DNA from 2 places in the Stenotrophomonas sp. X genome. Region 2 is predicted to be linked to the other one. Evidence: riboswitches for the same ligand, from Rfam matches in the RefSeq annotation. Region 2 holds a riboswitch; the other holds the start of a gene.
What was found. Region 2 has a riboswitch for cobalamin ahead of ACZ75I_RS00970 (epoxyqueuosine reductase QueH). Riboswitches for the same ligand answer to the same signal wherever they lie in the genome.

Region 1 (10,336 bases), 320 kb from region 2:
CCCTGTTTCCGGAGCCTGACGATGCTGCTGTTGCTGCTTGCCTACCTGGGGGGCGCGCTCACCCTGCTCAGCCCCTGCATCCTGCCGGTGCTGCCGTTCGTGTTCGCGCGTGCCGACCGTCCGTTCCTGCGCAGCACGCTGCCATTGCTGCTGGGCATGGCGCTCACCTTCACCGTGGTCGCCAGCCTGGCCGCGGTGGGCAGCCAATGGGTAGCACAGGCCAACCAGGTCGGGCGCTGGATCGCCCTGCTGCTGATGGCGCTGTTCGCGGTCGCCCTGCTGTGGCCACGACTGGCCGACCATCTGCTGGCGCCGTTCCAGCGCGTGGGTGCCCGTCTGAGCGCGCGCGCCGATGCCGCGGATGCCGCTGGGCGCGGCGGCGCGTGGACCTCGCTGCTGATCGGCATCGCCACCGGCCTGCTGTGGGCACCGTGTGCAGGTCCGATCCTCGGCCTGGTGCTGACCGGTGCCGCCCTGCATGGTGCCAGCGCTGGCACCAGTGGGCTGCTGCTGGCGTATGCGCTGGGCGCGATCACTGCGCTGGCGCTGGCGGTATGGGTGGGTGGCCGCGTGTTCCGTGCGCTGCAGGCGCGGCTTGGCCTCGGCGATGTGCTGCGCAAGGTGCTGGGCGTGGCCGCCTTGCTGGCGGTGGTGGCAATCGGCCTGGGCTGGGATACCGGCCTGCTGACCCGTCTATCCACGGTCAGCACTGCGCGTATCGAGCAGGGCCTGCTGGACGCGGTACCCGGCGCGCAGCCGGCGGCACCACCGATGATGATGATGGCCGGTGCCAACGCCGCTGGCGATGCACCGCTGCCGGTCGAGGGAACCCTGCCCGCGCTGGGCGGGGCCACCGGCTGGCTCAACAGCCCACCGCTGACGGCCCAGCAGCTGCGCGGCAAGGTGGTACTGGTCGACTTCTGGACCTACTCCTGCATCAACTGCCTGCGTGCGATGCCGTTCGTGCACGAATGGGAGCGCCGCTACCGCGACCACGGCCTGGTGGTGATCGGCGTGCACACGCCGGAATTCGCCTTCGAGCGTGACCCGCGCAACGTCATGAAGGCGGTGCAGCAGCTGAAGGTCGAGTACCCGGTGGCGCTCGACAACCAGTACACGATCTGGCGCGCGTTCAACAACCGCTACTGGCCGGCGCAGTACTTCGTCGATGCGCAGGGCAACATCCGCGGCCACCAGTTCGGCGAAGGCAACTACGCGCGTTCGGAACAGATGATCCGTCGCCTGCTGACCGAAGCCGGGCAGGCCAACCTGCCGCCGCCTGCCGATCCTGCGGCCGCCGACCTGAAAGGCGTGGCCGTGCAGGCCGACATGGGCAACCTGCGTTCGCCGGAAACCTATCTGGGCCACGCCCGTGCCGAGCAGTTCGCCTCGCCCGGCGGACAGCGCAGCAACAGCGCGTTCGACTACACGCTGCCGACCACCCTGGCGCTGAACCAATGGGGACTGTCGGGGCGCTGGACCGTCACCGATGAAGCCGCACAGCTGCAGCAGGCCGGTGGCCGCATTGCCTTCCAGTTCCATGCGCGTGACCTGCACCTGGTGCTGGCGCCCAGCCGCGACGGCACGCCGGTGCGCTTCCGCGTCTGGCTGGATGGCAAGGCGCTGCCCGCTGCCGATGCCGGTAGTGATGTCGGCGCCGATGGCAGTGGCGTGGTCGACGAGCATCGCCTGTACCAGCTGGTACGCCAGCGCGGCACGGTCGGCCCGCATCGCTTCGAGATCGAATTCCTCGATGCGGGCGTGCAGGCCTATGCCTTCACCTTTGGTTGAACCGGGAGCACATGATGAAACTCTCCTTTGAACAGGGCATCGCCGCCGGTGTTGCCGGCCTGGTGGCCATGGCATTGATTGCCGGGGTGCTGCTGGTCGATCACGGCGCGGCTGCGGCGCCGTTCGAAGCCAGCGCGCAGATCCAGGCACTGCCGGCCCCCACCGGCGATGCGGCGTTCCGCGATGACGCCACCCACGCCAGCGTGGTGTTTGCCGGCGGTTGCTTCTGGGGCGTGCAGGGCGTGTTCCAGCACGTCAAGGGCGTGAGCAATGCGGTGTCCGGCTATATCGGTGGCAGTGCAGCCAATGCCCGCTATGAGCGCGTCAGCGGTGGCCAGACCGGCCATGCCGAAGCCGTAAAGATTGACTACGACCCGCGCCAGGTCAGCTATGGCCAGCTGATGCAGGTGTTCTTCTCGGTGGTGCACGACCCGACCCAGCTCGATCGACAGGGCCCGGACCATGGCAGCCAGTACCGCTCGGCGATCTTCAGTGATGACGCCCGCCAGCAGGCGGCCAGCCGTGCCTACATCGCCCAGCTCGGCCAGGCCGGCAGCTACCGCGCACCGATCGTCACCCAGCTGGTCAGCGGCCAGCGCTTCTACCCGGCCGAGAGCTACCACCAGAACTACATGACCAACTACCCGCAGGCCGCCTACATCCGCTACTACGACGCACCGAAGCTGGCGGCCCTGGCCAGGCAGTTTCCGGCGCTGTACCGGCGCGAGGCGGTGCTGGTGCCGATGCGCTGACGGCATTTCCCCTGGGGCTGATCGGTGCTCGGCTCTACACACAAAAAAAGACGCACGGCGGTCCCGCCGTGCGCTTGGAATGCGCCGGCCACGCCCCGATCAGGCCCGGCCGACGACGACATGCTAGGCTCGCCATCATCATGGGTACAGCATCAGATGGCGGGATGTTCGATGGATACAGATGACCAGGTCACGATGATCCCTCCACGCTACCAGCGGCTCTCCGACGAACTGGCCGAGGCCATCCACGGCGGTCGCCTTCCGGTCGGCAGCCGCCTGCCTTCACTGCGGCAGATGGCGTCGCAGCGCAGGCTCAGCCTCAACACGGTGATCGCGGCATATCGCCAGCTGGAAGATGCCGGGCTGGTGATTCCGCGGCCGAAGGCGGGCTTCGAAGTCGCGCCGCGGCTGTCGGTGCCGGAGCGTTCGCTGCGCGACACCCCGTCCGCGCCCACTGCGCCGCTGCAGCAGGTGCTGATGGCCCGGGTACTGGAAGCACAGCGCCGCCCGGGTGTGGTCGACCTGGCCTTCGCCGGCCCACGTGGTCGCCAGTTCTATCCCGGCGCGCAGCTGGCCCGGCATACCGCGCAGGTGCTGCGCCACGGCCAGCAGACGGTGGAGACCTATGCGAGACCCAACGGCTCCCCCCGGCTGCTGGCGCAGATCGTGCGCCGCAGTCCGCGCATGGGCCTGCACACCCACGCCGAGCGACTCCTGCTGACCCATGGTGCGATGGAGGCCCTGCAGCTGGCGTTGCGCGCGGTCACCCAGCCCGGTGACGCAGTGGGCATCGAGGCGCCGTCCTACTTCAACCTGTATCCGTTGCTGGCCAACCTCGGCCTGCAGGCCATCGAGTTGCCCACCCACCCGCAGCACGGGCTGGATGTGGATGCACTGGATGCGCTGCTGGAGCACACGCCGCTGGCCGCACTGGTGGTGATGCCGACCGTGCACAACCCGCTCGGCTGCACCATGCCGACCGCCGCCAAACAACGCCTGGCCGAGCTGGTCAACGCACGGCAGCTGCCCCTGATCGAGGATGCGGTGTACGCCGAGCTGCAGTTCTGCGAGCCGCCGGCACCCTTGCTGAAAGCCTTCGATCGCGATGGCTGGGTGATGGTGGTCGGTGGCTTCTCAAAGACACTGGCGCCGGATTACCGCATCGGCTGGCTGGATGGCGGCCGCTTCGCAGAGCGCATCGCGCTGCTGAAGTTCCAGTCCACCGGCGGCGAGCCGCAGCTGCTCGGCGATGCGGTGGCCGCGTATCTGGAAGCAGGCAGCTACGAGCACCATCTGCATCGCATGCGCCGCCTGTACCGCGAACAGGTGGGACGGCTGCGCCAGCTGGTAGCCGAGCATTTCCCGGCAGGCACCCGCGCCACCGAACCACAGGGCGGATTCCTGCTGTGGCTGGAACTGCCGGGCGTGGACACGCGCGAGCTGTTCGAGCGAGCGCTGCAGGAGGACATCGTGTTCATGCCCGGCCAGGTCTATTCGCGTGGCGCGCGCTATCGCCACTGCCTGCGGCTGTCGTGCTGCCAGAGCCTGGATGCACGCTTCATCGGTGCGGTGGAACGGCTGGGTGCGATCGCGCGGGAGCTGGCAGTGCGCCAGCTCCTGTAGAGCCGAGCCTACGCTCGGCTGCCCTTCGCTGACGGTCCCCGCTGAGCCGAGCATGGGCTCGGCTCTACAGGAAGCAGGTCAGTCGAGCAGGTGCGTACTCAGGATCTGACCATCCGCCCCCGGCAGATGCGGCAGCCGTCCCCAGCACGGCATCGGCAGGCGCTGCTGCAGCGTGGCGATGTTCTCGTCCTGGCGCTGCATCGCCGGGTCGATGTGGTTGCCGATCCAGCCCAGGCAGTCCACGCCGCTGGCCTGCAGTGATTGCGCAGTCAACCGCGCGTGGTTGACGCAGCCCAGCCGCATGCCCACCACCAGCAGCACCGGCAGCTGCAGCGCACGCACCAGGTCGAGCTGGTCCAGCGTGGCCGAGACCGGCGCCAGCCAACCGCCCACGCCCTCCACCACGACGATATCGGCCTTCGCGCGCAGGCGTTCGAACGCGGCCACGATCGGCGCCAGCTCCACCTGCACGCCGTCCTCGGCAGCGGCCAGCTCCGGTGCCAGTGGCTGCCGCAGCGCATAGGGATTCAGATCGGCATAGTCCGGCACCGGCCAGCTGGCCGCCTGCAGCGCCAGCGCGTCCTCGTTGCGCAGGCCCTGCCCCAGATCCTCGCTGCCGCTGGCCACCGGCTTCATGCCCACTGCACGCAGGCCACGCTGGCGCAGTGCATGCAGCAGCGCGGTGCTGGCCGCGGTCTTGCCGATTTCGGTATCGGTGCCGGTAACGAACAGGGCGGGCGGCAGCGTAGCGGGCAACGGCATCGATGGGCTCCAACAGGGCAACAGTGTGTGCATTATCGCCGGCCCGGTGCACTTGCTAGACTGCGGGCATGTTCGCCAATGCCTCGCTCACCGGCAGCAAGCCGGAACAATACGCCCAGTTGCTGGAACAGGCCCGTGGCCTGGTCTACGCCGAGTCCGACCGCATCGCCAACGCGGCCAACCTCTCCGCACTGGTCTATCACGCCCTGCCCGACCTGAACTGGGTGGGCTTCTACCTGTATGACGGCAAGGAACTGGTGGTTGGCCCGTTCCAGGGCCTGCCGGCCTGCGTGCGCATCCCGCTGGACAAGGGTGTGTGCGGTGCCGCCGCCAGCCAGCGCGTAACCCAGCGCGTGGACGACGTCGATGCCTTCCCCGGCCACATCGCCTGCGATTCGGCCTCGCGTTCGGAGCTGGTGGTGCCGCTGCTGCGCGGCGATGAACTGATCGGCGTGTTCGATATCGACAGCCCGAAGGTCGGCCGCTTCGACGCCGACGATCAGGCCGGCCTGGAAGCCATCGCCCGCGTGTTCGTCGAGGCACTGGGATGAGCGCACCGAAGCTGCGCAACATCGGCCCGAAGAGTGCAGCCTGGCTGCGCCAGGTCGGGCTGCGCAGCCGCGAGGACCTGGTTGCGATCGGCGCAGTCGGCGCCTTCGTCAAGGTCAAGCGGGCCGGCTTCAAGCCCAGCCTGAACCTGCTGTACTCGCTGGAAGGCGCATTGCTGGACTGCCACTGGCAGGAGCTGAGCGAGCCTCAGCGTGAAGCGCTGGTGCAGGACTATGAGGCGCGCATCGCCGCGCATCCGCTGAAGGCGGCCGGCCCGGCGTCGGGCCCGGTGCATGAGCAGCGCTTCGATGCCGACGATGACGCCGAGGACAACGTGGCCGAGCGCGCGGACGAGGATTGAGCCGCGCCCTCCTGTATAGCCGAGCCCACGCTCGGCTGGCCTTTCTGATCGAAGTGCAGCCGAGCATGGCTCGGCTCTACAAGAGCAGCTCAGGGCTGCTGCAGTTCCAGCAGCTCGCCCACCAGCCCGACCTCGCCCCGCTCCAGCCACACCCGCAGGCGCGTGCCGTGGTCGATGCGCAGGGCCCAGCACAGCGACATCGGCAGGCCGCAGACCTGCGACAACACCATGCGCAGCGGGCCACCATGGCTGACCACCAGCGTCGGCACCGGATCATCATCATCGAGCAGGCGATCCAGCGCGCGCGCGATACGCCGCTCGAAATGACCCCAGCTCTCGCCGTTCGGCGGCGGGAACGCATGCGGATCGGCGTGGAAGGCGGCCAGCGCATCTTCCGGCAGGTCGAACAGCGACTGCCCGTCCCAATCGCCGAAATCCAGTTCTTCCCATTCCTCGTCCGCTTCGACGTCCAGCCCGCGTGGGGTGGCCAGCGCCATCGCCGTGTGCAGCGCGCGCAATCGCGGTGAACTGATCACCCGCTCCCAGCGTTGCTCGGCATAGGCGTCGACCAGCTCCTGTGGCAGGCCGGCCAGCTGCGGTGGATCGCTGCGGCCATCTAGGAACTCATCGCGACCGTTGCCGGCGTGGCGGACCAGGTCGAGGATCATGCGTGCGTCCCGGACGGGCGACGCAGGTACAACGGAGAACGGGCAGACATCGGTAACGGCACCACGGGATCGAGCAACCATTCTAAAGGCACAGCTCTAAAGGCACAGCAAAGGCAGCCGCGCAGCCGCGACGCAACGGGACGGCCTGCGATGCCGTAGACTGCGCGCACTTCCAGGTGACCTGCGGCCGTGGCCGGCAGGTTGAAACGGGAAGCCGGTGACGCGTGATTCCACGCCAGGCCGGCGCTGCCCCCGCAACGGTAAGCACGTCAGTTCCAGGCAACACCGCCACTGTGCCGCAGGCATGGGAAGGCGCCTGGACGGTGGCCTCGCGCCACCCGGCGGCAAGCCCGGAGACCGGCCCGGAAGCCTCAGGTCGCGATGCGGTGGGCATGGCGCTGGATGACCGTGGCGTGCGCTGCGGCATCGGCGCGTGCCTGCCTTCGCGGCTCCTCCCCTTCGCCACGCGGGCGTGCGTGGCACCTGGAGTCCCCCATGAAGCTGCAGTCCCGAATGCTGTCCCTGGCCGTACTGGCCGCCCTGCCCGCGCTGGCACAGGCCGCCGATGACACCACCGCGCTCGACCAGATCCTGGTCACCGCCACGCGCACCCCGATCGCCCTGCAGGACAGCATCGCGCCGGCCCAGGTGATCGACCGCGCGCAGATCGAATCCAGCCAGGCCACCTCGCTGCAGGAACTGCTGCGCGGCCGCGCCGGCATCAACCTGACCAATGCCGGTGGGCTCGGCAAGCAGAGCTCGCTGTTCCTGCGCGGCACCAACTCGGGCCACACCGTGGTGCTGGTCGACGGCGTGCGCATCAACAGTGCCGACCTCGGCCTGGCGATGTACCAGGACCTGCCGCTGGCGCAGATCGAGCGCGTGGAAATCGTGCGTGGCCCGCAGTCGAGCCTGTACGGCGCCGATGCCATTGGCGGCGTGATCCAGATCTTCACCCGCCGCAACCAGGGTGATTTCGCCCCGCACTTCCAGCTCGGTGGCGGCAGCAACGGCCTGCGCGAAGCCAGCGGCGGGATCGGTGGCGGGACTGAACGCGGCTGGTTCGGCGCCGACATCGCCTACCAGCATTCCGATGGCATCGATGCCTGCCGCGGCTCGGCAACGCTGTTCACCGGCTGCTTTGCCGACGAACATGACCGCGATGGCTACCGCAACCTGTCCAAGAGCCTGCGCGGTGGCTACACCTTCAACGACCAATGGAGCGTGGAAGGCAGTGCATTGCGTGCCGACGGAAAGAACCATTACGACGGCTACTACAACTATTCGGAAACCCGCCAGCAGGTGCTGGCCGGCAAGGTGCGCTACACCCCGTCCGACCGCCTGGCGTTCACCGCCAATGTCGGGCGCAGTGACAACGAGTCGGACAACTTCGGTGACTTCGGTGCCCGTGGCAGCGCTCAGACCCACCGCGACAGTGCCTCGCTGCAGGGTGACTTCGCCTTGGCCGAAGGCCAGCTGCTGAGCACCGGCGTGGACTGGAGCGAAGACAACCTGGATGGCAGCAGTGCCGGATATCGGGTCGACAGCCGCCGCAACACCGGCGTGTTCGTGCAGTACCAGGGACGCTTCGGCCGCCACCAGCTGCAGGCCAGCGCGCGCAACGACGACAACCAGCAGTTCGGCAACCACGCCACGGGGAGCCTCGGCTGGGCGATGGAGCTCGGCCACGGCCTGCGTGTCAATGCCAGTTACGGCACCGCGTTCAAGGCGCCGACCTTCAGCGACCTGTATGACCCGTGGAGCGGTGTGCCGACGTTGAACCCGGAGAAGTCCAAGAGCGCCAACCTGGGCGTTTCGCAGCAGGCACAGGGCTGGCACTGGGGCCTGGACGTCTATGAAACCCGCATCGATGATCTGATCACCTACGATGCGGCGACCTTCAGGATGCAGCAGGTGGAGAAGGCGCGCATCCGCGGTGCCGAACTGACCGGTGGCGTGCTGCTGGCCGGCTTCGACATCAACGCCCAGCTGAGCTACACCGACCCACGCAACCGCACCGGCGGCAGCACGCAGTTCGACAACTGGCTGCCGCGTCGTGCACAGCACACCGCGCGCTTTGACATCGACCGGCGTTTCGGGGACTTCCGCGCAGGCCTGACGGTTCAGGGTGCGGGCAAGCGCTATGACGATGCCGCCAACGCGGTGAAGGTGGGGGGGTACGGCACGCTGGATCTGCGCGCCGAGTACGCGCTGACGCCGTCGTGGTCGCTGCTGGCGCGTGCCGCCAACGTGTTCGACCGCAGGTATGAGACGGTGGCGTGGTTCAACCAGCCGGGCCGTGAGTACCAGTTGAGTGTGCGTTACCAGCCGAAATGAAAGAAGGCGCCGGGCATTGCCCGGCGCTTTCTCTGTAGAGCCGAGCCCATGCTCGGCTCAGGCAGCAAAGCAGCCGAGCATGGGCTCGGCTCTACACCGGGACGCCGGCGGTCAACCCCGGCAGTTCGCGCAGGTCGTCGATCACCGCCACCGCATGCGCGGTGGCCAGGTCCAGGCCGCGCGGATAGCCGTAGCGCACCAGCGCGATCGGCATGCCCGCATCTTCGGCGGCGCGGTAGTCGGTCAACGAATCTCCCACCATCAGGCACGCCTGCACCGGCAGCCCGAAGTGCGTGGCGATGTGCCGCAGCGGTTCGCCGCTGGGCTTGCGCTGTGGCAGTGAATCGCCGCCCAGTACCAGCGCGAACGCATCACCGATGCCCAGGTGCTGCAGCAGCGGCGGCACCAGTGCTTCGGGCTTGTTGGTGCAGATCGCCAGTGGCACGTCGCGCGCGCGCAGCTGCGCCAGTGCGTCGGCCACGCCATCGAACAGGCGCGGGCTGCGCAGCAGGCATTCACGGTAGTGCACCATGAACACCGGCATCACCTCGGCCAGGTCGACCTCACGACCGGCGGCGTGCACGGCCTGTTCGACCAGGCGGCGCACCCCGTCGCCGATCCAGCCGAGCACGGTGACTTCCGGCACGCGCGCCATGCCGATGGCTTCCAGCGTGCGGTTCAGCGCTTCGGCGATGTCAGCTGCGCTGTCGACCAGCGTGCCATCGAGATCGAATACGACCAGCGGATAGGGATACGACAAGGGACGACGCCTGTACAACGTGGGGCCGTCCATTGTACGCCGCGCTCTTTCCCCGGAATCCGCCTCAGCCGATCCTGCGTGCGCGGGTGGCAAGAAAGGTGGGCAGGTAACGGTCGATCAGGAAGCGCGGCTTCGGCTGCCAGTCTTCCATGAACCGATCAATCACGAAGCCGGCATCCAGCTGCCCGCCGATCAGTTCGGTCAGGCTGTGGCCAAAGGCCAGCGCATCACCGCGGGCGAGTTTCGCCTCACGCTCTGCGGCGGGCAGGTCTTCCAGGTCCGAATAGGGAATGGCGTACTGCGGCCGGATCAAACCCTGTGCATCCAGCTGCGGATCACGTGCACCGACGAACAGCACCGGGTTGTAGAAACTGGCCATCAACATGCCATCGCGCGCCAGCACGCGGCGGCATTCGGTCCACACCGGGCGCACGTCGGGCACGTACAGGTTGGAGATCGGATGGAACACCACGTCGAAACTGTCGTTGGCGAATACGTGCAGGTCGCGCATGTCGCCCTGCACCGTGCGCAGCTGCAGTCCATCACGCGCAGCGACCCGGCGGTCCTGTTCCAGCTGCCCGTCGGACAGGTCGAACACGGTGACGTCGGCGCCCGCAGCGGCCAGCACGGGGGCCTGCTGGCCACCACCCGAGGCCAGGCACAGGATGCGGCGGCCGCGCACGTCGCCCAGCCAGTCCAGTGGCAGCGCGCGTGGGGTCAGGTGCACCTGCCA
Region 2 (10,336 bases):
AATCGCTCAAAACTCCTAAGCATCGAAATCCGAAACATAGGCTGCATCGGCAACGATGGGGTTACCGTAGACTTGGACGATATTGTATGCCTTGTTGGTCGCAATAACGCCGGCAAGTCGACCGTTCTCAATGCGTACGAGCTAGCTAAGGGTAGAAAGTTTCGTGTTGATGCCGACCGGCACCAGCACGCATCATCAGATCAGTTGTCGGAAGTTGTTCTGAGAGTCCACATTCCCGACGGACTTGGAAATGTTCACTCGAAGTGGAAGACAAAAGAAGGTGAACACTTAGTCGTAAAAAGTCGCTGGCAGTGGTCCGGACCTAACTATGATGCGAAGAGGCAGACATGGAATCCCGAGCTTGAGAATGGCAAGGGCGACTGGGATCAAGTGGAGAAGGCTTCCGGCTTGGACACTGTCTTTGGATCACGCTTGCCAGAGCCAATCCGAATTGGCTCCCTGGATGATGCAACCGGCGCTCAGGATCAACTTCTGAAGCTTGCATTGATCCCTCTTGAACGCGAGCTTGAGCGCGCTAGCAAGGATCCATCATCTCCGCTTAGCGCGGCCGTCAAAAGCATCCAAGGGCAAGTGGAAGCAATGGCGAGCAGCCACATGGAGCATTTTGGCTCTATTGCAGAGCGGGTCAGCACTGGATTCAAGGGCATCTTCCCTGATCTAGGCGTCAGCCTTGATCTGAAACCAGCAGTTCCAAGTATCAAATTCTTCGACTTGGTCAAGAATGGATCCCAGATCAGCGTTTTGGACGGCGAGACTAAGACTGGCGCTGCGCTTCAAGGAACGGGTGCCAGGAGGGCACTCTTTTGGGCAGTCCTTCAAGTCCATAATGAACTGGAGAGACAGAATAGATCTCGAAACGAGCATCTCTCCGCACTTGAGAAGGAGCGAGATGCTCTTAAGAAGTTGATTGCGAAGCCAAAGAAGGGGGATGTTGTCGATGAATTGGCAGCCCGGCTTGCTGCGGTATCGATTGAGATAGATGCACACGGGGAAGGCGCCCCGCTCCCGGAAGACAAGGAAGACGTCGCCTTCCCCGGATACCTATTGTTGATTGATGAACCTGAGAACGCACTTCACCCCATGGCAGCGCGAGCTGCCCAAAAGTACCTGTATGAGCTTGCCAAGAGTCAAGACTGGCAGGTGATGCTTACAACGCACTCTCCATACTTCGTAAATCCTTTTGAGGATCACACCACTATCGTGCGGCTGGAGCGCTCTGCGGGTGAACTTGGATCGCTCTCTACAAAGACCTACCGCTCGGATGAAATTGCGTTCGACGCAGATGAAAAATCCAGGCTCCAAGCACTTCAGCAAATGGACCCGAGCTTCTCTGAGGTCTTCTTCGGCTCATATCCCGTTATCGTGGAGGGCGATACCGAGCATGCAGCCTTCCTAGCTGCTGCCACCGAGGAAAATGCTGCCATTGCTAGCCAAGTTACACCGATCCGCGCAAGAGGGAAGGCTCTTATCGTCCCCATCATTAAAGTTCTTCGCCATTTCAAAATTCACTTCGGGGTGCTTCACGACTTGGACTCCCCAAAGAACAAGAATGGCAATGGGAATGGCATGTGGACAGAGAACGAGAAGATCTGGAACGAGGTACGGAAGACTCAGAAGGCTGGGATGCTAGTCAGGCATCGCGTGAGCATTCCTGACTTTGAGCGATTGCTTCACGGTGACGAAGCTGAGAAGGACAAGCCTTTGAATGTGTACTTGCAGGTGAAGGCCTCAGAGGACGCCAAATCCACCATTCGACAGCTTTTCCAAGACTTGCAGCACTCGGATGTTCACGGCCCCTTTGGCCAAGTTGATGACATCGCAACTTACATGGCACACGCTCAAACTGAGCTTGGGAAATGGGTGTGGGAAAAAGGGGTGCAGCTCGACCCACGGTATGCGGGCCTACCGCAGCCTGGTCACGTTCAGGTTGCGTTGCCTGCAACTCCCGCACCGCTGATTTGACAAGGTTGCAATAGGGTCAAGCGTGGCGCCCCTTGACCGGTGCCACCAACAGGTCCACCTTGCACACGCCGAAGGTATCCCTCCCGTCGCTCCGGCGCAGGGAGGGATTTAAACGGGAATCCGGTGAAGGCGCCGCGCGCGCCCATTCCGGAGCTGCCCCGCAGCGGTGAATGGAAACGAATCCTGCCAACAGCACTGGGCTCGCGCCTGGGAAGCGGCAGGGAGTAGGTGGGCTGCGGCCCGTGTCCATCAGCCCGAATACCGGCCCCGGCCGGGGGACACGACCGTCCCCTGATTCGACCTGGACTCTCCGCGGGGAGGGTGCCGGGGCCATCGCCAGCCTGCATGCGCAGGCGGCGTGGCCGCGCGCGTCCTGTTCACGGTAACCGGCCAGACCGCTCCCACGCCCTGACGCACGCCACGATGACCGAGTTCCAACGCCCCACCCTGACCCTGCCCGCCGATGGCAAGCGCCTGCTGCTGCATTCGTGCTGCGCGCCGTGCTCGGGCGAAGTGATGGAGGCGATCACCGCTTCCGGGATCGACTATGCGATCTTCTTCTACAACCCCAACATCCACCCGGTGAAGGAGTACGAGCTGCGCAAGCAGGAGAACATCCGCTTCGCCGAGCAGCACGGCATCCCGTTCATCGACTGCGACTACGACACCGACAACTGGTTCAGCCGCGCGCGTGGCATGGAGAACGAGCCCGAGCGCGGCATCCGCTGCACGATGTGCTTCGACATGCGTTTCGAACGCACCGCGCTGTACGCGCACGAGCACGGCTACGACACCATCAGTTCGTCGCTGGGCATCTCGCGCTGGAAGAACATGGCGCAGATCAACGACTGCGGCATCCGTGCGGCGTCGCGCTATGAAGGCCTGCAGTACTGGGACTACAACTGGCGCAAGGGCGGCGGTGCCAGCCGCATGATCGAGATCAGCAAGCGCGAGCAGTTCTACCAGCAGGAGTACTGCGGCTGCGTGTACTCGCTGCGCGATGCCAACCGCCATCGCCGAGAGAACGGCCGCGAGCGGATCCGGATCGGCCTGCTGTACTACGGGCAGGACGCTGAGGCGCCGCAGGGCGATTGACCTGTGCCGCCGGGGCGGCCACGCTGGTCACCCCTTTACGTTGTAGTGGACCTGCCATGACCGCCCTGCCCGCCGATGTCGCTCTGCTGGTGATCGACCTGCAGCCGGACTTCATGCCGGGCGGTGCGCTGGCCTGCGACCAGGGCGATGCGCTGGTGGCACCGATTGCCGATCTGTTGGCGCAGCGCCGCTACCGCACCGTGGTGGTGACCCAGGACTGGCACCCGGCCGACCACGCCTCGTTCGCCAGCCAGCACCCCGGTAAGCGACCGTTCGAGACCATCCTGCTGCACGCGCAGCCACAGACCCTGTGGCCCGACCATTGCGTGCAGGGCAGCAATGGCGCCGCGCTGCACCCGGGCGTGGACTGGACCGTGGCCGACCTGATCCTGCGCAAGGGCACCCGCCCACAGGTGGATTCGTACAGCGCCTTCCGCGAGAACCACGGCCCCGATGGCGAGCGCCCGGCCACCGGCCTGGCCGGCTGGCTGCATGAGCGCCGCATCCGCGAAGTGCACGTGTGCGGCCTGGCACGCGACTACTGCGTGCTGTGGAGCGCGCAGGACGCGGTGAAATCCGGCTTCCGGGTGAAGTTCCTGTGGGACCTGACCCGCCCGGTGACCGAAGCCAACGACGCGATGGTGCGCGAAGCGCTGGGCAAGGCGGGGATCGCGATCGTCTGAGGCGTGGCCGCCGGGCATGGCCCGGCGCTACCGCGCACGTCGCTTATGCCGCTTGCGCGCTCCTGCCCACAACAACACAATCGATTCATCCAGCCCCCTAACTACGCCCCCCTACAGATCGCGGGACGGCCGAACCGGGGGCTTTTCATTGGATGAAATCAGGATTCGGTAGCGCGGGGCCATGCCCGGCGGACGCGGGATGGGCGATTACCGGAACACCACCGTGCGATGCCCATTGAGCAGGATGCGGTGCTCCACATGGCGGCGAACCGCGCGTGCCAGCACCAGCGATTCGGTGTCGCTGCCCAGCCGCACCAGCTCGCGCGGCGCCATGGCGTGGTCAACGCGGGCCACGTCCTGTTCGATGATCGGGCCTTCGTCCAGATCCTCGGTGACGTAGTGCGCGGTGGCACCGATGATCTTGACCCCGCGCGCGTGCGCCTGGTGATAGGGCTGCGCGCCCTTGAAGCTGGGCAGGAAGCTGTGGTGGATGTTGATCGCACGGCCGGCCAGCGCACGGCACAGCGTGGGTGACAGGATCTGCATGTAGCGCGCCAGCACCACCAGGTCGATGCGCTCACGCTCGACCAGGTCGATGATCTGCTGCTCCTGCACCGCACGCGTATCGGCGGTCACCGGCAAGTGGTGGAACGGTACCTGGTAGGACGCGGCCAATGGCGCGAAGTCGGCGTGGTTGGACGCCACTGCCGCGATGTCGACCTTCAGCTGGCCGCTGTGGGCGCGGAACAGCAGGTCGTTGAGGCAATGCCCCTGCTTGCTGACCAGCACCAGCAGGCGTGCCCGGCGGCGGCCGTCATGCAGCTGCCAGTCCATGCCGAAGCCTTCGGCAAGTTTGGCCATCGCGGCATGCACGGTCTCCAGCGGCAGGCCGGCGTCGCGGTCGAAATGCACGCGCAGGAAGAAGCGGCCGCTTTCCTCGTCGCCGAACTGTTGGGCGTCGAGGATGTTGCAGCCGTGGTCGAACAACAGGCCGGACACACGGTAGACGATGCCGGTACGGTCCGGGCAGGACAGGGTGAGGATGGAGTCGGGGCGCATCGCCACAGTGTAGGCCAGCAGGGTGTCGATCGGAGCGATGGTCACCGATGCAAGCGAAGGGCTTGGTTCTGTCCCAAGCGATACTTGGCCGATCCCGTGGCAAGCTGGCCGGTCATGAACCTGTTGCAATTGATCCGCAGCTTCACCCGCACCGCAGAGACCGGCAGCATCGCCGCTGCGGCCCGTACCCTTGGCATCAGCGCCACCGCTGTCGGCCAGAACATCAACCGTCTGGAGGCCCATCTGGGCGTACGGTTGCTGAACCGAAGTACGCGGCGGCTGGCCCTCAGCGAGGCCGGCGCGCTGTACCTGGCGCAGGTGCGCCACATCGAAGCCGACCTGGCGCGCGCGCAGGCGATGGTCACCTCCGGTGACATCGAACCGGCGGGGCCGCTGCGCATCGCCAGCAGCAGCGCGTTCGGTCGCCACGTGCTGGCACCGTTGCTGCCTTCGCTGCAGCAACGCTACCCGCAGCTGCAGCTGGAGCTGCGCCTGACCGACCGCGCCGTGCAGCATGGCCCTGAAGCGGTGGACGCCAGCATCCGCATCGGCGCGCAGCTGGAAGACGGCGTCGTCGCACGGCAGCTGGCGCGCGTGCCGTTCGTGTTCTGTGCCGCGCCGGCCTACCTGCAGGCCCATGGCACGCCGCAGGAACCCGCCGAACTGGGTCGCCATCGCGGGCTGCTGCACCGCTTCCCGACCGATGGCCGGCCGCTGCGCTGGGGCCTGCTGAAGGACGGCCAGCGCGTGGACGCCGCGCTGCCACCGAGCATGGTCTGCGATGACATCGATGCGCTGGCGACGCTGGCGGCGGCCGGTGCCGGCATCACCCGGCTCGCCGCATTCGTGGCCGAGCCGTACCTGCGCGATGGCCGCCTGCAGGCGGTGTTCGGCGCCGACACCGCGTGGCACCCGGAACCGATGGAGGTCTACTTCTGCGTCAGCGACCGCCGCGATTTCACCGCCAAGATCCGCGCGCTGTTCGAGCACCTGCAGGCCGGCATGGCGCCGGCCTGGCGGGTGTGAGCCTCAGCGCGCCTTGAACACGCCACGCGCCTCGCGCGGCTCGCAGCGCAGGTACTGCGGCGCCGGCTCCACGCTGTCGCGCAATGCGGCAGCAGCGTGCCACGGCCAGCGCGGGTCGTAGAGGATGCCGCGTGCCAGCGCTACCGCATCGGCGTGGCGATGGCGCAGGATCGATTCGGCTTGCTCGGGCTCGGTGATCATGCCCACCGCGATCACCGGCATGCGTACCTTGGCCTTGATCGCGGCGGCGAACGGCACCTGGTAGCCGGGACCGACGGTGATCTTCTGGCGCTCGTCCAGGCCACCGCTGGAGACATGCAGGAAATTGCAGCCGCGCGCATCCAGCACCTGGGCCAGCGCTTCGCTCTGTACCAGGTCCCAGCCACCCTCGACCCAGTCGCTGGCGGAAATGCGCACGCCCACGGCGATCTTGTCCGATACCGCCGCACGCACTGCGTCGAACACCTCCACCAGCAGGCGCAGGCGGTTCGGCAGCGAGCCGCCATAGCCATCGGTGCGGCGGTTGCTCAGCGGCGACAGGAACTGGTGCAGCAGATAGCCGTGCGCGGCATGCAGCTCGATCAGCTCGAAGCCCAGGCGCTCGGCGCGCACCGCACTGGCGGCGAAGGCGGCGATCACCTCGGCGATGCCGGCCTCGTCCAGTTCCTGCGGTGCCGGATCGGCGGCATGGAACGGCAGCGGCGACGGCGCCACCGTGGCCCAGCCACGCGCATCATCGGCCGGTAGCTGGCCGCCGCCGTCCCACGGGCGCTTCACCGAGGCCTTGCGACCGGCGTGGCCGAGCTGGATGCCCAGCGGCATCGGCGACCAGCGGCGGACGCTGGCCAGCACCTGTGCCAACGCGGCCTCGGTGCCGTCATCCCACAGGCCCAGGTCGGCCCAGCTGATGCGGCCGCGCGGCTCGACCGCGGTGGCTTCCAGGATCAGCAAACCGGCACCGGACTGCGCCAGGTTGCCCAGGTGCATGGCGTGCCAGTCGCTGGCGCGGCCGTCCTCGGCGGAGTACTGGCACATCGGCGCGATGACGATGCGGTTGGACAGGGTCAGGGGGCCGAACGAGATCGGCGAGAACAGCTGGCTCAAGACGGTGATGAACGACGTAGGGGGTGCGTATTGCACCGCTGCGCGGCTCGCGGATCAACCATCTGGATGGATCGCTGTTTCGCGGGGACGCATGATGGGTAGCGCCGGGCCATGCCCGGCGAACGTGCGGCGCGGCACCCCGTTTCCGCCGGGCATGGCCCGGCGCTACCCGGTAACGAGCCCTGCCAGCGCTTCAGCGCAGTCCCGCTCATCCTTGAACAACAGCAGGTCGTCGGCTCGGGTGCGGCCTCGGTTCAGCGCCGCTACCGGCAACCCTGCCTTCGCGGCCGCCTGCACGAAGCGGAAGCCGGAATAGACCATCAGCGACGAGCCCACCACCAGCACGGCGTCGGCCTGCTGCAGGTGATCGTGCACCGCCGCCACCCGTTCACGCGGCACGTTTTCGCCGAAGAACACCACATCCGGCTTCAGCAGGCCGCCGCAGTACGGACAATCGGGCACCACGAACGTGGAGAAATCGATCTCCAGATCGGCATCGCCATCGGGCGCGATACCGGCATCCAGCGCATCCCAGCCCGGATTGGCCTCCAGCAGCCGCTGCTGGAAATCCTCGCGGCCACTGCGGCGCTCACAGCTCATGCAGCGCACCCGGTCCAGGCGGCCATGCAGGTCGATCACCTTGTGGCTGCCGGCGCGCTGGTGCAGGCCGTCCACGTTCTGGGTCAGCAGCAGCTGCAGCTTGCCGCTGTTTTCCAGTGCGGCCAAGGCCTGGTGGGTACCGTTGGGCCGGGCCAGGCCGAAGCGCGGCCAGCCCAGCAGGCTGCGCGCCCAGTAGCGCTGGCGGGTACCCGCTTCGCCCATGAACGCCTGGTAGGTCACCGGCGGCGTGCGTTTCCACTGGCCGTCGGTATCGCGATAGTCGGGAATGCCCGAGGCGGTGCTGCAACCGGCGCCGGTCAGCACGAACAGGCGCTGGGCGTGGTCGATGAAGTCGGTCAGCGGCGAGGTCATGGCTGCCAGATGGGGGCGCCGCAGCGCCCGTGCAAGCGCCGGCTCAGGCGGCCGGCAGCGGCGGCACCGCGATCGGGTGGCCGTCCTCGTCCAGCGCGATCATCACGAAGTGGCCGCGGGTACACAGCTTGCGCTCGCCGCTGTGCAGGTCCTCGGCGACCAGTTCCACCTCGACCTTCATCGAGCTGCGCCCGACTTCGACGATGCGGCCGATGGTTTCCACCATCTGGCCGATGCGGATCGGCAGCTTGAAGTCGACCTGGTCGCTGCGCGCGGTCACCACGGTGCGGCGCGAATAGCGGGCGGCGGCCAGGAAGGCGGCCTTGTCCATCCACGCCAATGCCTGGCCACCGAACAGGGTGCCAAGGTGGTTGGTGTGGTTGGGGAAGACGATTTCGGCCATGCGCACTTCGGTGGGCGGCACGGTTTCGGGGATCGGGGTCATGGGGGTGCTTCGGTGTGGGGTCCGTCAATTTTAAGCCAGGCCCCGTGCAGGCGACGCTACACTGCGCCACGCCCACTGCCAGGACCGCCCATGCCCGCACTTTCCGACCTGCTGGCCTTTGCGCTGGTTTCGCTGGCCATGGTGCTCACGCCCGGGCCGAACATGATCTACGTCATCTCGCGCTCGATCTGCCAAGGGCCGCTCGCCGGGCTGATCTCGCTGGGCGGGGTGGCGCTGGGCTTCGTGTTCTACATGCTGTGCGCGGCACTGGGCATCACCGCCCTGCTGATGACCGTGCCGTTCGCCTATGAGGCGCTGCGCATCGGTGGCGCGCTGTACCTGCTGTACCTGGCGTGGCAGGCGCTGAAGCCCGGCGGCCGTTCACCGTTCGCGGTGCGCGACCTGCCGCAGGACAGCCCGCGCAGACTGTTCACGATGGGCTTGCTGACCAATCTGCTGAACCCGAAAGTGGCGGTGATGTACCTGTCGCTGCTGCCGCAGTTCCTGCATCCCGATGGCGAAGGCAGTGTGCTGATGCAGTCGATCGTGCTGGGCTGCACCCAGATCCTGGTCAGCGTCAGCGTGAACGGCCTGATCGCGCTGGCCGCCGGCAGCATCGCCGGCTTCCTGGCCGCGCGCCCCACCTGGCAGAGGGTGCAGCGCTGGCTGATGGGCACGGTGCTGGCCGGGTTGGCGGTGCGCATGGCGGTGGAAGGACGGCGCTAGCGCTTTGTAGAGTCGAGCCATGCTCGACTCTACAAAAGCCAGGCGCGCAACAAAAAACCCCGGCATTGGCCGGGGTTTTTCGTTGCGACAGGCCTGACCGGTTCGATCAGAAGTTCATGTCGAAGGCGACTTCGCCCTGCACGCCGACCTGGTAGGCCGAGACGCGGCGTTCGAAGAAGTTGGTCAGTTCCTGCACGTCCTGCAGTTCCATGAACGGCAGCGGGTTGCGCACGTTGTACTTCTTTTCCATGCCCAGTTTGGCGAAGTGCTGATCGGCACAATGCTGCAGGTACTGGCGCATGTCACGGGTCGAGATGCCGGCCACGCCGCCGGACAGCACGTCCTCGGCGAACTGCACTTCGCATTCGATGGCTTCGGCCAACATGTCGTAGACCTGCTGCTTCATCTCGTCGTCGAACAGGTCCGGCTCTTCCTCACGCACCACGCGCACCGACTCGAAGGCGAAATCCATGTGCGCGCTTTCGTCGCGGAACACCCAGTTGGTGCCCGAAGCCAGGCCCGGCAGCAGGCCGCGCGAACGGAAGTAGTACACGTAGGCGAAGGCAGCGAAGAAGAACAGGCCTTCGATGCAGGCAGCGAAGCAGATCTGGTTGAGCAGGAACTGGCGGCGCTGTTCGCGGGTCTCGATGCGGGTCAGGTCCTGGATCGAGTCGATCCACTTGAAGCAGAAATCGGCCTTCTTCTTGATCGAGTCGATGTTCTCCACCGCCGAGAACGCCTTGGCGCGCTCTTCCGGGTCCGGCAGGTAGTTGTCGAGCAGGGTCAGGTAGAACTGCACGTGCAGTGCTTCTTCATACAGCTGGCGCGACAGGTACATGCGCGCTTCCGGCGCATTGAGGTGCTGGTACAGGTTCAGCACCAGGTTGTTGGACACGATCGAGTCGCCGGTGGCGAAGAACGCGACCAGGCGGTGGATCAGGTGGCGCTCGCCCGGCGACATCTTGCTGTGCAGGTCGGTGATGTCGATCTGGAAGTTGATCTCTTCCACCGTCCAGGTGTTCTTGATCGCATTCCGGTACATGTCATAGAACTGCGGGTAGCGCATCGGGCGCAGGGTCAGTTCAAAACCGGGATCGAGCAGCATCTGCTTGGGCTTGTCGGCCATGGGTGTTTCCTTGAATTCTCGGGTCAAAACGCCGGGCATGGCCCGGCGCTACCTTGGTGTTTCCGTGCTGCAGCCGAGCATGGCTCGGCTCTGCAGGTGCGAGGTGTTCGAGTGCCG

Region 1: another riboswitch for cobalamin. It lies ahead of btuB (TonB-dependent vitamin B12 receptor); the one in region 2 lies ahead of ACZ75I_RS00970 (epoxyqueuosine reductase QueH).

Annotation. Positions count from the first base shown of each region.
Region 1 is NZ_CM146756.1:534,769-545,104, reverse strand. It holds gene msrB (peptide-methionine (R)-S-oxide reductase MsrB) at 1-19, shown strand, start outside; gene ACZ75I_RS02470 (cytochrome c biogenesis protein DipZ) at 22-1,791, shown strand; gene msrA (peptide-methionine (S)-S-oxide reductase MsrA) at 1,806-2,543, shown strand; gene ACZ75I_RS02460 (aminotransferase-like domain-containing protein) at 2,715-4,166, shown strand; gene bioD (dethiobiotin synthase) at 4,245-4,928, opposite strand; gene ACZ75I_RS02450 (GAF domain-containing protein) at 4,997-5,479, shown strand; gene ACZ75I_RS02445 (TfoX/Sxy family protein) at 5,476-5,838, shown strand; gene ACZ75I_RS02440 (histidine phosphatase family protein) at 5,928-6,506, opposite strand; cobalamin riboswitch at 6,664-6,886, shown strand; gene btuB (TonB-dependent vitamin B12 receptor) at 7,002-8,843, shown strand; gene gph (phosphoglycolate phosphatase) at 8,935-9,603, opposite strand; gene ACZ75I_RS02425 (class I SAM-dependent methyltransferase) at 9,668-10,336, opposite strand, start outside.
Region 2 is NZ_CM146756.1:213,656-223,991, reverse strand. It holds gene ACZ75I_RS00975 (ATP-dependent nuclease) at 1-1,983, shown strand, start outside; cobalamin riboswitch at 2,039-2,267, shown strand; gene ACZ75I_RS00970 (epoxyqueuosine reductase QueH) at 2,407-3,078, shown strand; gene pncA (bifunctional nicotinamidase/pyrazinamidase) at 3,135-3,761, shown strand; gene purU (formyltetrahydrofolate deformylase) at 3,969-4,820, opposite strand; gene ACZ75I_RS00955 (LysR family transcriptional regulator) at 4,935-5,846, shown strand; gene ACZ75I_RS00950 (NADH:flavin oxidoreductase/NADH oxidase) at 5,850-6,950, opposite strand; gene ACZ75I_RS00945 (NAD-dependent protein deacetylase) at 7,116-7,922, opposite strand; gene ACZ75I_RS00940 (acyl-CoA thioesterase) at 7,966-8,367, opposite strand; gene ACZ75I_RS00935 (LysE family translocator) at 8,458-9,093, shown strand; gene ACZ75I_RS00930 (ribonucleotide-diphosphate reductase subunit beta) at 9,200-10,219, opposite strand.